Regions from separate parts of the Paenibacillus sp. Cedars genome, predicted to be linked through region 2. Evidence: riboswitches for the same ligand, from Rfam matches in the RefSeq annotation. Region 2 holds a riboswitch; the other holds the start of a gene.
What was found. Region 2 has a riboswitch for FMN ahead of B9D94_RS22900 (DMT family transporter). Riboswitches for the same ligand answer to the same signal wherever they lie in the genome.

Region 1: another riboswitch for FMN. It lies ahead of ribD (bifunctional diaminohydroxyphosphoribosylaminopyrimidine deaminase/5-amino-6-(5-phosphoribosylamino)uracil reductase RibD); the one in region 2 lies ahead of B9D94_RS22900 (DMT family transporter).

The regions. Positions count from the first base shown of each region.
Region 1 covers NZ_CP020866.1:3,604,252-3,615,688, reverse strand. The annotation lists gene B9D94_RS18240 (spore germination protein) at 1-1,554, shown strand, start outside; gene lysA (diaminopimelate decarboxylase) at 1,672-3,003, shown strand; gene B9D94_RS18230 (peptidylprolyl isomerase) at 3,223-3,654, shown strand; gene B9D94_RS18225 (acyl-CoA thioesterase) at 3,738-4,133, opposite strand; gene B9D94_RS31045 (hypothetical protein) at 4,256-4,399, shown strand; FMN riboswitch at 4,359-4,541, shown strand; gene ribD (bifunctional diaminohydroxyphosphoribosylaminopyrimidine deaminase/5-amino-6-(5-phosphoribosylamino)uracil reductase RibD) at 4,927-6,027, shown strand; gene ribE (riboflavin synthase) at 6,055-6,723, shown strand; gene B9D94_RS18210 (bifunctional 3,4-dihydroxy-2-butanone-4-phosphate synthase/GTP cyclohydrolase II) at 6,769-8,007, shown strand; gene ribE (6,7-dimethyl-8-ribityllumazine synthase) at 8,263-8,730, shown strand; gene B9D94_RS18200 (segregation and condensation protein A) at 8,797-9,588, shown strand; gene scpB (SMC-Scp complex subunit ScpB) at 9,557-10,162, shown strand; gene B9D94_RS18190 (DUF2953 domain-containing protein) at 10,354-11,034, shown strand; gene ytfJ (GerW family sporulation protein) at 11,007-11,437, shown strand, end outside.
Region 2 covers NZ_CP020866.1:4,595,244-4,606,680, forward strand. The annotation lists gene B9D94_RS22890 (hypothetical protein) at 59-1,108, opposite strand; gene B9D94_RS22895 (RNA polymerase sigma factor) at 1,123-1,665, opposite strand; gene B9D94_RS22900 (DMT family transporter) at 1,879-2,859, opposite strand; FMN riboswitch at 3,002-3,170, opposite strand; gene B9D94_RS22905 (hypothetical protein) at 3,370-3,756, opposite strand; gene B9D94_RS22910 (choice-of-anchor I family protein) at 4,001-9,115, opposite strand; gene B9D94_RS22915 (extracellular solute-binding protein) at 9,472-11,091, opposite strand; gene B9D94_RS22920 (carbohydrate ABC transporter permease) at 11,125-11,437, opposite strand, start outside.

The DNA of each region.
Region 1 (11,437 bases), 990 kb from region 2:
GAAGAGGCGCTGAAGGAGAAGAGGGAAGCCGAAACCTCTGACAGCACCAAGGAATCGGTCATCTATTGGCAGCAGACGGACGATGTTCCCGCGAAGCTGAGCGATCTGAAAGAAACGCTTAAGGAAGTGATCGGCCTCGGAGTCTCGTTTGATGTGATATTCCGCGAAATGAATTTTGCTGGCAGAAATGCAGGGCTTCTCTTCTTGAACGGGTTCACCAACGATATGGTGGTGACGGAAATATTAACCCGATTGACGTACCTGAAGCCTGAGGACGTAAACAACCAGGCGCTGAACGAAATGATGAACCGATATATTCCTCATGTCCAGGTGGAACGGGATACGAGGCTCAGCAAGGTAATTGACGAGGTTCTCTCGGGCCTATGCGCCCTGTTCATCGAGGATGCCCATTCCGCCATCATCCTGGACACCCGGAAATATCCGGTTCGGGGACTTGAAGAGCCTGCGGTCGAACGTGTCGTTCGAGGCGCCCGGGACGGGTTTACGGAGACGCTTGTGACCAACGTGAATCTGGTCAGGAGACGGGTTCGTGATCCCGGACTGCACGTGGAGATCATCAAAGTGGGAAGGCGGACGAGAACGGACGTCAGTCTGGTCTTCATCGATGACATAGTCGACCGCACCCAAGTTGAGGCTATTCGCAATAAAATCGAGGAAGTGGATTTGGAAGGATTGCCCCTAGGCGATAAGCAGCTGGAGGAAGCGATTGTGAACAAGGGATGGCACCCCTATCCGCTTGTCAGGTATTCTGAACGGCCTGACGTAGTGTCCTCGCATCTCCTCGAAGGCCGGATCGTAGTCATGGTGGATACTTCTCCGAGTGTGATGATTATGCCGACCACGTTCCTCGATCTCTGTCAGCATGCCGAGGAGAACCGACAGACCCCGTTTATGGGAACGTATCTCCGCTGGATACGCTTTATTGGTATATTTGCATCCATGTTCCTGCTGCCGTTGTGGATGCTCTTGGTGATCCATCCGGAAATGAAGCCACCCGGACTGGACATCCTCGGTCCGCAGAAGAATACGGAAATTCCGATTATTATGCAGTTTCTGATCGTTGAGTTCGGTGTGGACCTGCTGCGGCTCGCTGCCGTTCATACGCCGACGCCGCTGGCCTCGGCGATGGGGTTGATCGCTGCCATTTTGGTTGGCGATATCGCGGTTAAAACCGGATTGTTTGTCAACGAGGTCGTTCTGTATATGGCGGTTGCGACCATCGGGATGTATGCGACCCCGAGTTACGAGCTGGGGCTTGCCAACCGGATGGTCAGACTGATTCTGCTGATTGCCACGGCCTTGTTTGGAGCAAAGGGCTTTGTCATAGGGACCACACTTCTGATCTTGATTCTGACCACCCACCGCTCCTACAACTCCTCTTACCTGTGGCCATTCATACCATTTAGTGCAAAAGCAATGGGCGAAATTTTATTCCGGAAACCGCTGCTGATGTCCAGAAGAAGGCCGGCTATCAATAAAACCCGTGACAACACAAAAATGGGCTCTGACATGAATCCGCGAGGAGAGCATTAACAATAACACAAATGTTGTGTTGAAAAATCCATTTTGCTTCGCTTACGTTGTCTGCTATACTGTGAACAATTATTCGGTTATCCTATTTTGAAACAATGGATCGGAGGAATTGTAAGCATGTTTTTACACGGTACAAGTAAGATCAACGATCAGGGGCATTTGGAAATCGGCGGGTGCGACACATCCGATTTGAAAGCTCAATATGGAACACCACTATATATTGTAGACGAGCAGTCGGTGCGCAACCGCTGTCGGGAATATATCGAGGCATTCAATGCTTCCGGGTTGAAATTCCAAGTCGCGTATGCAAGCAAGGCGTTTTGCGTCATGGCTATGTGCCGCTTGGCGGATGAGGAAGGCATGTCGCTTGACGTGGTTTCCGATGGCGAGCTGTACACAGCGCTGCAAGCAGGATTTCCTGCGGAACGGATTCATTTCCACGGGAACAATAAGACGCCGGAAGAGATTGAAATGGCGCTTGATGCACATATCGGCTGTTTTGTAGTGGATAACGTGATTGAACTGCACATGCTGCAGGCCATTGCAGCCGAGAAGAACCGCACCGTTAACATTCTGCTTCGCGTGACACCGGGTGTTGAGGCTCATACGCATGAGTATATCTCCACAGGTCAAACCGACTCCAAGTTTGGTTTTGATATCGGTAACGGCTCCGCATATGAAGCGGTAAAGCTTGCAGAAGCACAAGGGAACATTAACTTGATGGGCATTCATTCCCACATCGGCTCCCAGATTTTTGAGGTGGAAGGCTTCCAGATGGCCGTTCAGCGTGTTGCCGAGTTTGCTTTTTCTGTAAAAGAAGGCTTGGGCGTTGTGTTCAAGGTTGTAAATCTTGGCGGCGGGTTTGGTATCCGTTATGTGGATGGAGACACTCCGCTTCAAGTATCCCAGTATGTAAAAGCGATTACGGATGCGGTGAAAACTCACTTTGCTGGTCTGGGTTCCGAGCTTCCTGAAATTTGGGTGGAGCCGGGCCGGAGCATCGTTGGCGATGCAGGCACCACGCTGTACACGGTGGGCACAAGCAAGGATATTCCAGGCGTACGCAAATATGTTGCCGTAGATGGCGGGATGACGGACAATCCTCGTCCGGCGTTGTATGAATCGAAATATGAAGCAGTGCTTGCCAACCGTGCTAACGATAAGGTTGAAGAAACCGTGTCCATCGCTGGCAAATGCTGTGAGAGCGGGGATATGCTCATCTGGGATCTGGATCTTCCGAAGGTAGAGACAGGTGATTTGCTGGCTGTATCCTGTACAGGTGCCTACAACTACTCTATGGCAAGCAACTACAACCGGATCCGCAAGCCGGCAGTCGTATTTGTGAAGGATGGCCAGAGCAATCTGGTCGTACGTCGCGAGTCGCTTGCAGACATCATCAGTAACGACATCGTGCCTGCGAATGTGGCAAAAGAAACCGTAACGAGCTAAATAATCACCTCAGTTAGATATGAAAAGCCATTCCATCAGAGGGCCCGCCAATGCCTCAGGGCTGCGGTCAGGGCTCTTTGGTGTGCCTGTTCAGCTCGACATGGCGGGTGCGCGAGGACAAGTTCATTTTGCTTCGAGGCTCAATTCATAGTAAACTATAAAATGCATTGTGTAACAAAACTACTGAAGCGGTCTAATAACGGAAGGAGATACACCCATATGGCAAAAAAAGCGAAGATCACACTGGAAAACGGTAAAGAGGTATTGCTTGATCTGTTTGAGAACGAGGCGCCGAACACGGTAGCCAACTTTGAGAAATTGGCTAACTCCGGTTTTTATAACGGCCTTGTATTTCATCGCGTAATCCCTGGCTTTGTCGCTCAAGGCGGCTGTCCGCAAGGAACAGGTGCCGGCGGTCCGGGTTATACCATCAACTGTGAGATTAACCCTAACAAACATGAGCGTGGAAGCTTGGCTATGGCGCATGCAGGCCGTAACACAGGCGGCAGCCAGTTCTATGTATGCTACGAGCCGCAGCCGCATCTGGACGGTCAGCATACTGTGTTTGGTAAAGTTGTGGAAGGCATGGAGTACGTGGATGCATTCAAGGGCCGCGACAAAATGGAAAAAGTAGAAGTATACGAAGCGTAATTGTTAGCTTCCGGATTGGACAGGCGCACCTTAGGGTGTGCCTGTTTTTATGATGATGGTAATTAGAAAATCGGGGATGCGGATTACGAAGGAAATAATCTGCGAAGCTCCTCCGGAACTGATCTGCTTTTGCGAGTATGGGGATCCATGGCTACACTGGTTACCTCTGCATCTGCACACAGTTCACCTTCCTTGTTGTGGATCTGCTGCAGCATGACATAACTCGTCCGTCCGACAGATTTCGGCTCGGTCGAGATGGTCAACCGATCGCCTTGACTGCACTCCTTGCGATAATTGATATTAATGTTGACGGTTACGGTTTGGACACCGAGTTGTTTTAGCACGTCATACCGGAGGTCCCCAGCCTCGTACCATTCTTCTCGGCCCCATTCGAGATACTCCAGGTATTTAGCATTGTTTACATGTCCATTGACGTCAATTTCCGTAGGTCGGACGATGATGTCCAGGGATGTTTTCATCGTTGTTTGCTCCTTTTTAACAGAGATCAATACCTCATGTTTATCCATCAATTATGTTCTCTCTTACGACAGGATACTCCTGCTCCCAGCGCATCATTTAAGAAAACAGCAGGTCATGGGAAATGGATATTAAAGTTATGTGCTTAAAAAAAGTTAGTGGTTTTTCCTTGCAATTTTTAAAAGGTGGTGATAAGATTCATCATAAGATAAAACAACTTCATAAGTTTAATCCTTCGGGGCAGGGTGAAATTCCCTACCGGCGGTGATGAATGCAGTGGGCTTAACGTAATGTTAGCCAATGACTGCATCTTAGTCCGTGACCCGGATACGTGTGTGAATGACACCGTATGCGGTGGACCTGGTGCAAATCCGGGACCGACAGTATAGTCTGGATGGGAGAAGGAGTGAAAGACACATTGGCGGCAGCAAGTGCAGTCGTGTCTATGCACAGATCGTGACATGCGTTATGTGCAGGTTTTCACATGCGAATCAAAGCAGGCTTTGGCGATTATTTGTTGTCGCTGTGTATGGCTTTGAGTTGTTTGTTGTAGGCAAAACCTGCGTTCATGACGGTTATTTACCTTGTCATCCTTTAACTTCTATCAAGCCCTGTTCCGGATTCTTCTGAATCTGAAGCAGGGCTTTTTTAGATATCAGAGAGTATGCCCCCTTTGAAACAGGGGCTTTTATGATATCGAAAGACCAATTACTGCTAACTGCAGTCTAACAATGTGGAATGTACATCGATCACTTTATTTTTTATGGAGGTTGTGAGAGGGGGCCCATGTGTACCATGGATATCGTCAACGATGAATTCTATATGTCACTTGCACTGGACCTGGCCGAACGTGCTCAAGGACAGACGGGTATCAACCCGGTTGTCGGCTGTGTCATTGTGAAGAATGGTGCGCTTGCAGGAGTGGGAACCCATCTGGAGCGTGGAACCCCGCACGCCGAGATTCATGCTTTGAACATGGCCGGAACCAAAGCGGCTGGCAGCACGGTGTATGTGACGCTGGAGCCTTGCAGCCACTACGGAGCGACACCTCCTTGCAGCGAAAGGTTGATCGCCGAAGGGGTCAAGCGGGTGGTCGTGGCGTGTGAGGACCCGAATCCGCTCGTTGCGGGCAAAGGCATCCAGATGCTGCGGGCAGCCGGAATCGAGGTCGTGACAGGGATCTTGAGAGAACGTGCGCTTCGCTTAAACGAAGCCTTCATTAAATTCATTACGACGGGTCAGCCGTTCGTCACGTTGAAGACAGCAAGCACGTTGGATGGCAAGATTGCATCGAAAACCGGTGACAGCAAGTGGATATCGAGCGAAGAATCCAGGGAGCTAGTTCACACACTTCGTCATCGTCATCAAGGCATTATGGTCGGGGTGTCCACGGTTATTGCGGACAATCCAAGCCTGACAACGAGACTGAGTGTTGGAGGGCTGCATCCGGTCAGGATCATTGTGGACTCCAGCCTGCGAATGCCGCTTGATAGTCATGTGGTATCGGACGGAACGGCGCCCACATGGATTTTGACAACGGAGCAGGCAGATGAAGGCAAGCGGACATTGCTGGAGGAGCGGGGAATTCAAGTGATCCCATGCGGGGAAGGTCCGCGCGTTGATCTGAAGGCGGCCATAGCGAAGCTCGGCCAGATGGGCATTTCCTCGATTCTGCTTGAAGGAGGCGGCACACTGAACGGCGCCATGCTGGAACAGAAGCTTGTGGATAGGCTTATCCAGTTTATTGCCCCAAAAATCATTGGAGGGTACGATGCTCCGGGGAATTTCATGTTTAGCGGTTATGAGCAAATGAACCAAGCCATCGTGCTGACAGGGCTTGAAAGTAAAAGACTGGGCGACAATATTTACATCACCGGCATTCCGGTCTGGATGTAAGACATCGGGAAGGAAGGAGGGAAGCCTGTGTTTACGGGATTGGTTGAGGAAATAGGTGAGATGAGGCGAATTGGCCGCAAAGGCGAAGCCATGCTGCTGAGCATTTCGGCCAGCCGGATCATGGAGGATTTGAAGCTGGGTGACAGCGTTTCGGTCAATGGCGTATGCTTGACTGCAACGACGATAGATCGAGGGATATTTACGGTTGACGTGATGCCGGAAACCTATAGAAATACCAACCTTAAGGAGCTTCAACCAGGTGGAAAGGTGAATCTTGAACGGGCAATGGCGGCCGGAGGCAGATTCGGGGGCCACATCGTCCAGGGACATGTGGATGGAGTCGGCGTGATTCGCAGCGTGCAGGCTGATCAGAATGCGGTGGTCTATGAGATTGCACCTTCGCAAGATGACTTGTTTAAATACATCATCCCCAAAGGCTCGGTTACACTGGATGGAATCAGCTTGACCGTTGTGAAAACAACGGATTCCTCCTTTACGGTTTCCATCATCCCCCACACGCTGGCCGAGACTGTGCTGGCCTATAAAAAAGCGGGCGATACGATTAATATCGAATGCGACATTCTTGGTAAATATGTGGACCACTTGCTGCATTACGGCTCGGAGGGTGCGGGCAGCAGACGTGGGCCGAACCCGGGAATCAGCAGGGATTACCTTGCCGAGCATGGATTTGCCTAGCTGATATTCATACAGGTATCTCCATGAGAAGAAGGAGGAGTAGCAATGGAAGAGCGCTTTTCATTTCATACCATCGAAGAGGCGTTATCAGATTTGAAGGAAGGCAAGGTTGTCATTGTAGTAGACGATGAAGACCGTGAGAATGAAGGGGACTTCATCGCACTTGCCGACAAGGCAACTCCGGAAGTCATTAATTTCATGATTACGGAAGGCCGGGGGCTGGTATGTCTGCCGATGACGCAGTCCCGGGCACAGGAGCTTGATCTTAAACCGATGGTTACCCAGAACACGGACTATCATGGAACGGCCTTTACGGTTTCTATTGATCATAAGCATACCACGACAGGCATCTCCGCTTATGAACGGTCCGTGACCGTTCGGGGCATCATGGATTCAAGCGCAACCGCGGCTGATTTTCGCAGACCGGGGCATATGTTTCCCCTTATAGCCAAAGACGGCGGAGTCCTTCGCCGGGCCGGCCATACAGAGGCTGCTGTAGATCTTGCCAGATTAAGCGGGTCCTATCCTGCCGGGGTCATCTGTGAGGTGATCAAGGAGGACGGTACAATGGCACGACTTCCGGATCTGGTGGAGATTGCCAAGAAACATGACTTGAAGCTGATCAGCATCAAGGATCTGATTCATTACCGCAATGAGAAGGAAAAGCTTGTCCAGCGAGAGGTATCTGTACGGATGCCTACCGATTTCGGCGTGTTCCAGGCTGTTGCCTATACCAACGATGTGGATAATAAAGAGCATATTGCCTTGGTGAAAGGGGAGATTGACGGCAGCGAGCCTGTCCTGGTGCGTGTGCATTCCGAGTGCCTGACAGGTGATGTGTTTCACTCCCATCGCTGTGACTGCGGTCCTCAATTCGAGGCGGCACTCCGTCAAATCGATGAGGCGGGAAGAGGCGTTCTTCTCTACATGCGTCAAGAAGGGCGCGGCATTGGCCTGATCAATAAGCTGAAAGCTTATAAACTGCAGGAAGAAGGTCTGGACACGGTTGACGCGAACCTAAAGCTTGGCTTTGCCGCCGATTTGCGGGATTACGGCATCGGGGCTCAGATTCTGAAGGATCTGGGCGTAAGGCAGATCCGCCTGCTGACAAACAATCCACGCAAAATCAAAGGCTTGGAGGGCTATGGCCTGGAGGTCGTGGAACGCGTGCCGATCCAGATGCCGGAGAACGAGGATAACACCGGTTATCTTCATACGAAGCAAGCGAAGCTCGGTCATATGCTGAAATTCGATGATATCGAGCAGAACGAGAGCACCAACTAATCACCAACAAAATAAAAGGTCAATCTGGTTTTTTGGTTGCTTCTTAGACAGACCGAGCGAAGAGGACGGAGTGCTGCTGGAGAAGCGTTAGCGGTCGCCTTTAACTCCTGATTTCCACCTTGGAAAATAAATCCTGAAATCAGGAGTTAACAGCGATCGGAAGCAGCAGCCGTCAGCGCAACGGGCTTCAAGGAGCAATTGTAAACACCAGTGAGACCTTATATAAACTCCAATCCGAAAGGAAGTCATCCCATTATGGCAACAATATTTGAAGGTAAATTAGTATCCGAAGGTCTGAAATACGGTATTGTCGTGGGTCGTTTCAATGAATTTATTACCAGCAAGCTGCTGAGCGGCGCACTCGACGCATTGAAGCGCCACGGAGCCCAGGAGAATGAAGTCGATGTGGCCTGGGTGCCGGGAGCGTTTGAAATCCCGCTCATTGCCCAGAAGATGGCAGAAAGCGGCAAGTATGATGCCATAATCACCCTGGGAACCGTCATCCGCGGCTCCACTACCCATTATGATTATGTGTGCAACGAAGTGGCTAAGGGCGTATCGGCCATTAACCTGAAGACCGGCGTACCTACCATTTTCGGTGTGGTAACGACAGAGAATATCGAACAAGCCGTGGAGCGTGCGGGAACGAAAGCCGGTAACAAAGGCTGGGATTCAGCCATGGCGGCCATCGAAATGGCAAACTTGACGAAAAGCCTAAAATAGTGCTTATTTAATGTAGTGCTCTTTTTCAGAGCACTGCATTTTATTTTTTTGGCGGGAGGATTCACAGTGACCGTATTATACAAGCTGGAAACGTTTGAAGGACCGCTCGATCTGCTGCTGCATTTGATTGATAAAGCGGAAATCGACATCCAGGATATCCCCGTCAGCGAGATTACCGAACAATACATGGCCTATTTGCACAATATGCAGGAGCTGGAGCTCGAAATTACAAGCGAATTTCTGGTAATGGCTGCAACGCTGCTGTCTATAAAGAGCAAGCTGCTGCTTCCGAAGCCCCCGGTTATCGAAATGGACGAGTTCGATTTTTATGATGAGGACGACATGGATCCGAGAGCGGAGCTTATTCAGAAGCTGATTGAATATCGCAAATACAAAGGCATTGCCCGCCATCTTCATGAGAAGGAATGGGAGCGGAGTCTGATCTACTCCAAGGAAGCGGAAGACCTCACTCCTTTTATGCCTGAGGTGGAAGAGAACCCGGTGCTGGGGCTGCACATTTCAGATTTGATCAGTGCTTTTCAAAAAGCGTTAAACAAAGCAGTCAAACGTACATCGTATGCCCGTATTCAGCGGGATGAAATATCGGTAAAGGATCGGATTCGTCAAGTCATGGATGCCCTGGAGCAAGTGGGACCGGGAGGACGTGTGCTGTTCTCCAAGCTGCTTCACGAAGAGATGGAACGGCATGAAATCGTAGTGACTTTCCTGGCCATTTTGGAATTGATGAAAATGAAACAGATATTGTGCTATCAAGAGAAGTTGTTTGAAGATATTGTCATGGAGTGGAGAGGGGAAGAACGTGTTGATGGATTATCCGAAGCTGAAATCGATTATTGAGGGGCTTCTGTTCCTATCGGGGGAAGAGGGCTTGTCGGTAAGGCAAATTGCTGAGATCACCGAGCAGTCGGATGGCCTGGTTGGCGAAGCGCTTGAGGATATGAAGGAGGAGTGGGAGCGTCAGGAGCGCGGAATTCAGATTGTTCAAATCGCGGGAAGCTACAAAATGGCTACATTGTCTGAGCATGCGCCGTATTTTGAACGCCTGGCCTATTCGCCTTCACGGTCTTCACTGTCTCAAGCAGCGCTGGAAACACTCTCCATCGTTGCCTATCGGCAGCCGATTACGCGCGTAGAGATTGAAGATATTCGCGGCGTTAAGTCCGAGCGGGCAATTCACACCCTTGTCAGTAAAGGTTTGATCGAGGAAGTCGGGCGAGCGGAGGCGATTGGCAGACCCATTCTGTATGGTACAACCAAATCGTTCCTCGAATATTTCGGACTTGCCAATATCAAGGATTTGCCGGAGCCGTCGCAGTTTGAGGATACCGATAATCTGGAAGAGGAAACGCAGCTGCTGTTTGATAAGCTTGATGGTCGTCAGCTTACATTTGATGATGTGGAGGAAAGCTAGCCATTATTCAATATTATAAGCCTTAAGTAAGAGCTGATCCTGGGCGTGGTGAATTCACCGTCCGGGATTTTTTTTGATTGAAAGTACATGAAATCGGGAACCTGGGATAATTTTCGCATCATTTTGAGGAGATTTTGCCATACTAAGCCAAGCGGATTACATTTTACTAAGTTCGTTTTGGGGGTTACTTTGTGAGGGTTTGGATCTTTCTGGCGGTCGGTCTGGTTGTCCTCCTCATCGTATTGCTGATCGTTGTGCTGAGTTCCAAGATAACGATTAAGCTGGATGTGGTTCTAAGAAAAGATGAATATAAAGCGTTAGCGGAACTTAAGATGATCTTCGGTTTGATTACGCGCAAATATGAAGTCCCCTTTCATCTGGCCAACGGTGGCATTGAATATAAAAAGGAGACCGTTCCCGGAGAACAGGGGATCCCGTTAGGTTCTAACAAGGAGAAGATTTCTTCAAGCAGAACCATTCGATACAGGGATTATGTGCGGGCATTATTATCGACGAAAGGTCTTAAAAAATGGGTTAAGCAGACGATGGCGGCGGTTCATCTCATGGATGTCCGATGGTCGACGCGGATTGCCTTGGAACATGCGGCAGATACGGCCGTTGCAACCGGGATGCTGCATGGGGTGAAGCATACGCTTCTTGGATGGATGTCCCACCGTTTAAACATGAAGGACATGCCTCAAATCGATGTAGTGCCGATATTTAATGGCCCGCCGCAAATTTCCACTGAACTATACTGTATAGCGAAAATCTCCTGCGGAAAAGCTATGTATGCTGGACTGGTACTTATAGTTCGCGTGTTAAAGGTGAAAGGAGGAGTTAGATCATGGCAGAACACCCTATTCAAGGCTTGATGCAAACGGCAATGGAGAACATCAAGGGAATGGTGGACGTAAATACGATCGTTGGCGACCCCGTTAATACACCTGACGGCAGCGTAATCTTGCCCATCAGTAAAGTGGCCTTTGGTTTTGCAGCTGGCGGCAGCGACTACAATGTTGAAGCCGGTGGCACACACCATCATTCCACAGACGGGACGCATAGCGACCATATTTCCCATCCTTTTGGCGGAGGCAGCGGCGGTGGCGTATCCATCAGACCGATTGCTTTTCTAGTCGTAGGAAACGAAGGCGTGCACATCGTGCCGCTGGATAACCAGACCCATCTGTTCGAACGGATCATTGATTCGACCCCGTATTTGCTTGAGCAAATTCAGTCGATGTTTCAAACAGGCAACAGCACTGGCACAACACCACC
Region 2 (11,437 bases):
GTATAAAGGACAGAAGTTCTCGCTTCTGCCCCTTGAGGTTTCCCTGCCACCATTTGATTTACTTCAGCTCCGTCACATTGCCGTCAATGCTGATGCTTTTAATATCCAGATCCCCCAGAAAAACGAGGTTATTCTTGCTGTCCAGATTATACAGCCACTGAAACCCGCTCTCTGTAGTACTTGTGGAACTAGCATGAAGCATTGTTACGGAACCGTCCACGGCAGTCACCTTAACCTCTGGCGTATATTCCGGGAGTTTATCCAGCTTACCATCCGTACGCTTGCCTTCAATGGCCACACCGATGGAAGAAACATGAATTGTGCTGAGAGACAGTGCCTCCTCACCTTCATAGATCGCCAGATTCAGATTCAACTCTCTTTCCTTGCCGGCAGAAATAGTAAATTGAACATCCCATGGCCCATCAACAGCTTGAGTAGCGTCCGCGGCCGTGATTCGATCAGCTGTGATCCGTGCCTTTAACCCTTCGAGGTCATTCATCGCATCCATCTCAAATACGCCGACCAGCTTTTTGTTATCGTCCACAAGCTGCTGTGCCACCATATAACTCACATCATGTTCCGCTTTCAGTTCAAGTCCGGGTATCGATGCACCCACGGGGAATGGCTTACCATCCTCCTTCGTGAAGCTGACTACCAAATAACCGCTGTTGCCGACATAAACGCCTTCTTCAACAATCATGCTTACCCCCGCCACGGTATCCTTCCCTTGTATAGGTGATCGTTCATCTTCCGCAATGGACGCGGATGGACCGAAGAACTGCTTCAAGCTATCCATGTATTGGCTCGCAAAAGCGGTCGTGCTAAGTATCATGATCATCGCGGCAGCGATAACGATACTGGCTTTATATTTTTTCACTTTCCTGTTTTTCAACACTATTGTTTCCTCCTCTTGAATATGGTTCATCGCTCGGTTCTTGATCCGTTCCATACTGATCTGCTCCGTCAACTCGCGTTCCTCATCCTCCGTAAGGAGGAGATTATCCAGATTCTGATTGTCGATATTGGCCATAATATCTACAATTCGCCGCTTCACTTGCATCCATCCCCTTTCGTTATCGATTTGAAGCTTCACTTCTATAGACACCATCCTTCATAGAAATCCTACGGATTCTCGGTTTCATAATGAATGCGCAGTTTGTCCCTTGCCCGGCGAATCCGCGCGGTGACGGCTTTCTCCTGCATATTCAGCCTGCTTGCAATGTCGCGGATTTTCTCCAAATAGAAATACCTGCGGATGAATATTTCGCGATCAGGTTCGCCCATCCCCTGCACCATGCCGCTTATCGTTTCTTTCTCCTGCCGCAGAATAGCCAATGCCTCGGCAGAGGGACATGAAACTGCATCATCTTCCAATTCAGATTCAATGATACGCTGTCTTTTTCGCAATGCATTCAGGGTATGATTACGTGCGGCTATGGCCAGATAAGGCCTGAGACTATCCCCGCGCAGAATGATTCTGGGCCCGTCTGTCCACAGCCTGATGAGCACATCACCGGCTATTTCCTCCACATCGTAGGAATTAAACCGCCCACCTGCCACCTTAGCGACCACCGCGGCTATGTAGCGTGAATAGCGCTCGACCAAAGTTTCAAAACATTGCAGATCTTTCCTTGCAAGCCCATCCAACAATGTCCGATCCTCCATGGATCCTCCCCCCTTAATCATCTCTTTTGGTGAACCCAGCCCCATAGATCAGGTGCTACTATATAAGACACCTATAATTCTAAAAACCCTACACACCTTCGAAAAAATGATCCTTTCACAGGACGACCAACCCAATGGAATAACTTTGACACGACAAAAAAAGCCGATCCATTTCGGATCAGCTTTTCTGCAAGCACATATGAAATTACTCCATTACTGTAATGAAAGAGAAGCCTCGGATTGTTGTCTCGATATAATAAACAGCACGATCCAGATCAACAGGAAGCCCAGGAGCTGCGGACCTGTTACAACCTGCTGGAATACGATCCAGTTGATGAGCACGCCTACCATAGGGAAACTCAATTCAGCGAGTGTCGCTACAGAGGCTTTGGTCGTGGTCAGCCCTTTATAATACACAAGCAAGCTCAGAAGACCTGGCAGCAGTGCCTGACCGATAAGATTCAAGGATACCAGGGCAAAGTCGCCTGTACCCCATGCCGGCATATTCCATGCAGCGCCCTCGCTCCACGTAATGACGGTCAGAAGGGGCAGTGCCAGCACAAAGCGCAGCGAGGTTACCGTCTCGTACTTCAGCTTGCCTACCATCAGGCGTCCCATCACCGTTGAACCGCCCCACAAGGCTGCTGCGCCTAATGACAAGAGGCTGCCTACCTGAATAAATTCATTCCAATGTCCAATGGGCAGGGTTAAACCGAAGGTCAGCAAATACGTACCTGCCAGAGCAATCACGAGTAAAATCCCGAAATGACGGGGGAGCTTCTCCTTAAGCAGCAAGCTGGCCAGTATAATGGCAAATAGCGGCTGCAGCTTCTGAAGAAGCAGGACGGCATTCAGATTGCCGCTCGACAGTCCCATCGTAAACAAGACGGTAGCCAATGCCGAGCCGCCCCAAGAGATGAACAGCAGTGCACCAACATGATTCCATCCAAGCCCCTTTAACTCCATGCGGTTCTTCCATAATACAGGAATAGCTATCAACGAAATAATGACGTGTTCAAGCAACACAATCTGAGCAGAAGTCAGATTCTTCAGCAGAATGACCCGGAATAAAGGATCAACGCCCCACAGGGCGGCTCCCAAAACGACGAGCCAAAACCCTCCCTTAAAACATCGGCTTGCCTGTGTGTCGGAATCGTAGGGTTTAACCTCGACTCCGGTATTAACATTACTCATCTTGCCCTCTCCTGTCTTGAATACGGAGGTCTTGCTAGCAGAAAGCCCCCGTAGACGACATGTGTCGACATATACGGGGGCTGATCAAACAAGCCTACTGTGAAACGGATGTATTCCTATCCCGTTCCACAGCAAACTCATCTTTGATCTTCTCCCATCCGGACTTTACCGTCGGCCTTGGATTTGCACCAAGTCAGTCGCTGCATTCATATTGATACCAGAACGTAGCGAGTCGCGGGCTGAGGTTCGTTCACGTTAAGGAACGAACCATCACCGCCGGTTAGGAATTTCACCTTACCCCGAAGATCCATATTCATGTTTTATTTTGTAACGCATTAATTAACCAATAATTCCTATGAGCTTAGTCGATATATTGAAATTATAACATGAATGGTTTCATGTAAATACATCTATTTTCAAAATAAATGATTTTCGCTCCGGATTCAATGAGAAATCTCACATTCAACTAATCTTACTGAGAATTATACAGCAAGTATCAATTAGTTACCACTATGATTTTTTGCCATTTTCCCGTGATGTCTCGAATACGGCTCCAGCTATAATCCCTGCAGCACCCGCCTGAAGGTTCAACAGATGGAGTGCCTCCTTCGTATTCAGACTCATTCCGCCCGTTTGAGGCAAAGGCGCCAAGAGATGAGATGAATCGGCGGCAGCCTCATCCTTGTACTGCTTCGTTTCGCTTAACAATATCTTGCTCCCATTCGATTGAACGATGTATTGGCGCAAATAGCCGCCTTCCCTTACCGTCACAAGCCTGCCTTTGTTCTCTTCTTCTTTCTTGTTCTTCTGAAAGATCTCTTCAAACCCTTCCTGCCCCGGCTTTGCGATCTTCAGCCGGGCAGAATTCCAGCTCGTATAGTCGGATTCGATACGCATATGGCCACATCCTTATCAGCTTATTCATTCACTGATATTATCGGTGACTTGGCGCTTCTGTTTAATTCATGGCAGCGCTGACCTTCACCGCAGGACAAGATCGCGCTTCAATACACGGACAACGTCAATAATTTCACAGCAGTAATAGACTGCTCCTGTGTTTGATGCTGTACGAAAAGACCGTCCTTAAGGCTCATAGAGAGCCTTAAGGACGGTCTTGTGGTTGCATGACTTCAGTTTGATTCTAGTCCATCCATTGGAGCTGGACCAGAGCACGGTTCAAAACCAGCGCCGCTTGAGCGCGGGTAACCGAGTCGAGGGCCCCATAGTTGCCACGGTGGTCACCCTGCACAATGCCTTGATCTGCCAAGCGACCGATATTTGCCGCCGCCCAGGCCGGTATGGAAGCTTGATCCTTGAATCTGTTAACAGCGTCCGTACCCTTGCCAGCTGGAGCAGATGGACTCACCGCCTCCATCGCACGGGTCAGCATCACGGCCATCTCGGCACGCGTCATGCTGGCGTTTGGCGAGAAGGCTCCTCCATTACCGCCTTCAATAATACCGTAGAGCGAGGCCGCACCAATCTCGCCAGCATAAGCGGCGTCATCACGGACATCCTTGAACTTCCCGCTCTCGATTACAGGACTGAGGCCCATGGCGCGTACCAGCATAGCTGTAAATTCGGCACGCGTGATCTCTCTGCCAGGCGCATATGCATTCGCATTCACTCCGTTCACGAGCAGTTTGGAGGCCATGGATTCAATCTGTTCCTTCGCCCAGTGACCATCAAGATCCGTAAACGTCTTCTTGAACTGCAGCAGCGTATAGATGCCGTTCCCGGCATGCTTCACTTCCATGGCAGGTTTACCGTTCCATGTGGTCTTTACAGCCGGAACAAATCGGAAGATCCCTGCTGCATCATCATAGATCACGGCTGTAACGGAATCTGAATTCGCTCCTGCCGGAAGCGGTAAAATCCGGCTGACCATCTTCTTCCCGAAATCTTTCACTTCTTGCTCTTGCCCCTGTGCTCCAACGGCAACACCGAACTTGACGGCTGTACCGTTCACCGGAGCTGCACCCATGGAAGCTGCCTTGCGTGACATATCGTTTGCCATCTCGGCGCCAATCGGACTCACAGATACTTTCACCTGAAGGCTGCTTGAACCCTGTGTCTGCTTCAATGCTCCATCCAGATTCAGCGCTGCCAGTGGAAGACGGTAAGCGCCAAGAGCGGTTTCCACAACCACGACTGCTTGCTCATTCTGTTCCACCGCTTGAATCAGCCATGCAGCCGGTATGGCCGCTTCTGCAGCGCCGGTCAGGTCGGAAGCCCGAATCACAAGCTCCTGCTGACCACTGGCTGACAATCCGGCAACGGCTTTCTTCCAGGCTGCTTCATTAACGGTAATCTGAGCCGTTGACCCACCGGAGACGTCGATCTTGAGATCATCGCCTGTCATCACGTTCGCTGCTGAATTGCCACCGGTCGAAGGAGACGTTGGCCCGGTTGTTGGCGGTGTGACAGAACCGCCGCCTCCCGATCCGCCTGATCCTGTGCCAGGCTCTGGCGACGACCCGCCATCACCAGGGTTTGCCGGTTTCTTCTGCTCGATAATCCGTCCCTCTACCTTAGGCGATACGGTTCCGCCCAACTTCGTTACATACTCCATAAAAATTTCGTAATCCGGATAGCCCAGATCCTCGTTGTATTTCCCTTCGGCAATCGCGTCGGCAAAGGATTTGTATCCATCCCCGCCCTTGGCCACAAAGCTGTTCGTAGCCATGCGGTACGTCTCCGACAGTACCAGAGGTTTGTAACTTCCGTCCTTCATAATCTGAACATCAAACACTTTGTTTCCAGCCGGTGCCGTTGAATCCCACTTGAATTTCATGCCGGCGATTTGCGGGAATTTACCCGGCAAATCCGTCAGCTTGGCACCGCTGATTCCATTCTCAAGTCCGTCCTTCAACTGCTGGCCTGTAACATCCAGTACAAACAGGGTATTTCCGAAAGGCATCACCGTACGCAGTTCGCCCATCGTGATTTCACCTTCGTCGATGGCGGCGCGGATACCACCACCGTTCATTAGAGCCACATCGGCATTTTTAAGCTCTTTGGCTTTTGCCAGCATGCCGTCAGCGATGAGATTGCCCAGATTTGTCTCCTTGGAACGGACATTCTCGCGATTCCCGTCAAGCACGACTGCTGCAATACCGACAACCTGCTTCATCAGCTCTTCCAATTCCGCTTTATAAGGATCCAGCATGTCCTTGGCCTGCGTATCTTCTGCTACCGTATTGTCAACAGGGATCAACTTGCCGCCAAGCTCGCCTTCCCCAACGAGGACAACGCCGTTGTTGTCAAATTGCAGATCTACCCGGCCCAAGAATTTGCCCCATTCATTGGCTTGCACGATAACCGTTGGTGTCTGGTGATCGTTGTCGATAACCACTTCCGGTGCATTCAGCGTTGTATGGGTATGACCGCCAACGATGAGGTCAATGCCTTCAACAGCCTTCGCAAGCTCCTGGTCCCTTGCGTAACCAAGGTGGGAAAGGGCGATGATTTTGTTAAGTCCATCCTTCTCCATAGCTTCCACCGTAGCCTGAGCGGAAGTCACCGCATCCTTGAATATAACGTCTTTACCCGGGCTGGAGGTTTCAGCCGTATCTTCGGTCGTTAATCCGAACACCCCTACCTCCTGACCGTCAACCAGCAGGGTCACATAAGGATACACCCCACTGTTGGCCGTCGTTTTCGGTTGCCGGGTGTCGATCAACGCCGGATTTTTAAGCAAGTTCGAAATGTTGATATCCCGGCTCAGGTCCACGTTAGCGCTAACCAGCGGGAATTGTGCCTTGCTCACGAAATCTGCAAGCGCCTGGGTCCCTTGGTCGAACTCATGGTTTCCGAACGTCATGGCATCATAGCCCATGTAGTTCATGAAGGCCAGATCGGCCAATCCGAACCATTTGGTGAAATACAGATCGCCCGAGAATACATCCCCTGCATCCAGCAGCAGGTTGTTTCCGCCCTCGCTGCGCACTTGCTCGACCAGCGTTGCCCGTCTGGCCACTTCACTCAGATGTGCATGGGTATCGTTAGTATGCATGACCGTCAGCTTCCATGGCTCGTCTACGGCCGAACCATCCGTAACCCGGACGGGTACTTCCGCTGCACCGTAACCGTCCTTGCTTAGGACGGTGATCACGGCTTCACCCACGGACAGTGGCGTTACCAGTCCGTTCTGATCCACGGTGGCTACCGCTTCATCGGTAGAGCTCCAGACGAGCTCTGTTGAACCGCCTTGAGTCGGTTCAACCGTCGCTTGCAGCTGCGCCTTGGCACCGCCTGCAGCCAGTGTCAGCGAAGACTTATCCAGCGAGATTCTACTAACTTTGAGCTCCAACAGAGCTACAGTTCCGCTAACCTCGTTGGCAACCAGCAGCAAGGGACGTCCTGTCGGACTGTCGAAAGCCGATATAAAGTCCAATCCCTCCGGACCGGAGTCCGAGGTAATGCCGGCTGTAAAATCGCGTGTGTTGATATAGTTCAGGAATGTCGGAGCCGACGGATCACTTACGTCATATGTCATAACTCCGCCAATACGCTCCAGTCCGACAAAGGCCAGTGTTTTCTGCCCTACCTTGCCCACCGTTACATATTCCGGCTCTGGTCCTTTCTTGGAGCTGCGGCTGTCCAGATCGATTTTGTCATTACTTGCATTAAAGTATGTCGGCAGACGCTCAGCCGTAATCTTCTCGAAATCGCTGCCGCTGTCGTAGACGGGGGACATATGGTCTGCATTCCATATGGAGAATGAACGGGCACCATACATGTACAATCCGTCATTGCCCATATCGCTGGCAACCTCAACCTTATCGTAGGTACTCCCTTTGTCCGCCAGGAATTGGGCAGCCGCCGAGGATGGATTCAGGCCGGATTTCAACTTGCCAACGTCACTTTCATTGCTTCGATCGTCCCAGCCGGTTGCGTCCCCTTCATTCGCAGACAGAATGTATTGCTGTCCGTTTACGCTGTAGGTCGCGATTCCGTCCGGCATATACATCCCGTAAAAAGGGACGTTCTCAAACTTGATTTGGCTGTCCTTCAGGAGATCCAGCTCGTTCCCCGTTTGATTGAAATCCTTGTATCCCAGTCCCCGAACCGATGTAATCGACTTGGAGGCGATATCGACTACTGCCATCGCATTGTTCTCCTGCAAAGCGACATACGCAGTCTGCTCATCCTCGGACAAGGCAATGTATTCGGGCTCCAGATCGTGGATGGCAGACGTTTTCGGTCCGCTTGTTATAATCTTGCCATCCGTTTCTACGGCTCCGCGAATGTGGACATTGTCATCGATGATCGACGGATCATCAAATTTCAGTTGGCTCACTTCGCTTGATGTTGTATCGATGATCGTGATGCTGCCTTCCGGATCTGGAGCTGTCTCTGTGCGAGGCTCACCTTCATCCGCCGTCAGGATATAGCGGCCATCCGACGTGTATTTAACCATATCCGGTTGGATGCCCGTATCGTATGACGTGATCAGGCTGCCCTCATAATCGAGGACGAGAACCTTTCCAGGCTTGGTATGATCCAGCTCCTGGACAGCAACCACAACCTTCTTGGTCTTGTTATTGATGTCTACACTGGTCAGATCGCCGTACTGGAAGTTGCCCGTTTCCGCCAGGGCCTCTACGTTAATCTGTTTATCTTTGACAAGGCTGCCATCGGCATGAAGAGATACAATCTCCAAACTTGCCGGCTGGGTAGAGCCGTTCACCAAATACAGCTTCCCATTGTCCTTGTTGTACTTCACAATCTCCGCGACACCGCCATCTTTGTTGGAGGTGCCTACAGCGTAATGTCCAATCATCTCGACAGCCAGCTTGTCTGCAACCGGCTCCGAACGTTTACCGTATACTTGCAGCGTGACCTGCGACTGCGTCGTTGCCGGTACAGATGCGCTGTCTTGCGCTGTTACATCAATTGTATATTCGCCCTTTTGTCCAGTTGCAGGTGTTCCCGTAACGATCCCTGTGTCTGCTGCCATCGACAAACCTGCCGGCAAACCTGCCGCGGTGAAGGTATACGGTGCTTGTCCGCCATACACATCAACCGTAACCGTGTAAGGCTCCTCTTCATACGCATCCGGAAAAGCTGCAGTAGAAATGCCAAAATTGGCAGCCAGTGCAGTTCCACCCTGCGCTGCTTCCACGTTGACTGGCTGAGATGCTGCCTGATTGGTATCCGCCAGCACGGTTCCCGCCGAGAATAGAGAGGCCATCGTTATTTCTGCTGCCATCCATAGCGAGACGACTTTCATGACATTACGTTTCAAGTTCATTTCCCCTCTTCTTAGACCTTATTATATTTTCAAGTGTACGTCCGAAGTGTTAACTCTCACTCAATATTAGTCGCGGATTATGTAAAATGGCGCCTGGACGACAAGAAAACCGCCAATCAAATGACGGCGGCTTCCTTCAAAGCAGCCATTAATTAAGCCAAGCTGCCAACGCCAATTACGGTAAACACGATTCTCACGCGGCTATCCCGCCCTCCTCCAGACCCCATGTATATGCCTCTTCATTCTGCTACTGTAATACAAATCATATCATCACATTTGGAATATATAACCAATTATTCGAAGGCAAAAACGCGATGCGAAAAACCTCTCCGCACCGCGTCTATGAATCTCTCTGCTTACTCTGCCTGGTAGCGGTCATACGCCGCCTGATACACTTCCATATAGCGGTCCAGCCCCATTTTGTTGAGTGTGTTCACATACTCTTCCCACTGGCTGAACGAGGCAGATCCGTTTACGAATTTGGCTTCCATCTCCGTTACGTAGTCCTGAATGTCCTTGCCGATCGAGGACATGACATCCGTCTCCTCGATCGTGAAATTGAAGTTGTACAGAATCTCCTTCACCGCATACGGCTTTGCTTTTTCCGCAGCGGCCATGGCGCTTGGCAGTGTCTCCGAGCCCTTGAACCAGCTCTCCTTAACCAGCCCAGGGTAGCTGCCGCCGAGCCAAGTGAAATACTTGGCAAGCGCCTGATCCTGCGTCAGCCCATTGGAATTCTCCGTAATCTCCTTCACGTATTCCAGTTGACCGTCTCCACTCTTCGTATAGGTCTCGCCTTCCTTGCCCATGAAATAGAACTGGGCTCCTTCATCCCCGTAGAAATAATCCATCCAGCGAATCGTCGCTTCCGGGTTCGGATTCTTATCCGTAATGGCAAATGCGCCCACATGCACCATCGGGACTTTTACGTGAGAGTAGAGCTGATCTCCGTGCGGTCCCTTCAGCGCTCCAAGCCCGATGTATTCCTTGCGTCCCATAACGGTCTCCGGGTTCGGCACGATGGTGGAACCGAGCAGTCCCTCCTGCCCCTTGGCATTCAGTGCGCCGCCTTCAATCGTGAAAATCTCTTTGTCGAGCAATCCTTCCATGTAGAGCTTATTCACAAACTCCAGCATCTCCTTGTATTCCGGCAGCGCTTTGGTAAAGCGAAGTTTGCCTGTGTCCGGGTCCACATCCACGAATTTATGGCCGAGCCCGCTCGTTCCAAGCCCCCATGAACCCTTCAGATGGTCAATGATTCCCGTAATGCCTGTTGAAGAGAACGGAATTTCGTCATGCAACCCGTTGCCGTTCAGATCCGTTTCTTTGACCGCCTTCAAATATGCATAGAACTCTTCCGTTGTCTGCGGCTCTTTCATGCCGAGCTGGTCCAACCACTCCTGATTTATCCACAGCGGAGTGCCGATCAGCATAGACAACAGGGCAGGATCATAGAAGGAAGGCAGGGAATAAATCTTGCCATCCGGCATCGTCAGTCCTTTGCGAATATCGGGATATTCTTCCATGAGTTTTTTGAAGTTCGGCGCATACTTGTCGATCAGATCGTTCAGCGGTATGAATACCCCCTGCTCGCCATAACGCGTCAATTCCGCAGAGCCCACCCTGGCCGAGTAGAACACGTCCGGGTAATCCCCCCCGGCCAGAGCCAGGTTCCTCTTCTCGGTCAATGTCTCAAACGGAATGAGATTCCATGTCACATTCACGTTCGACATCTCCTGATAGGTTTTCCATACCAGCGTTTCCTCGAATTTGCTTCCGTTTGTCGGCGATTTACCCGTGAAAAAGGTCAGATTTAGAGGCTCGTTCACAATCGGCATTCCGGTCTCGTTGAGATTAGCCTGCGGCGTTTCTCCCTTATCCGCTGCGTCTTCCCCGCTCTTGCTCCCACAACCGGCCAGCAGCCCGGCAGCCAGCACAGCTGCCAATGCAAGTGAAGTCCATCTTTTCATAACCATAAATTTCATATCCCCCTCATCAATTGTCCGTACTCAACCTTTAATCGCACCAATCATAACACCCTTCACAAAATACTTTTGCAGGAACGGGTACAGCAGCAGCATCGGCAGATTCGTAACAATGACCGCCGCATATTTGATCGCTTCCGCATCCATCAGGCTTCGCGCCAGCGAATCATCGCTGATATCAACCATCTCCTGCATCTGCCCCTGAACCAGAATCTCGCGCAGGAACAGCTGCAGCGGATAATTCGCCCGATCCGACAAATAGATCAGGGCGCTGAAATACGAATTCCAGTGGCCAACTGCATAGAATAGCACCATAACGGCCAGAATCGGGCCGGAT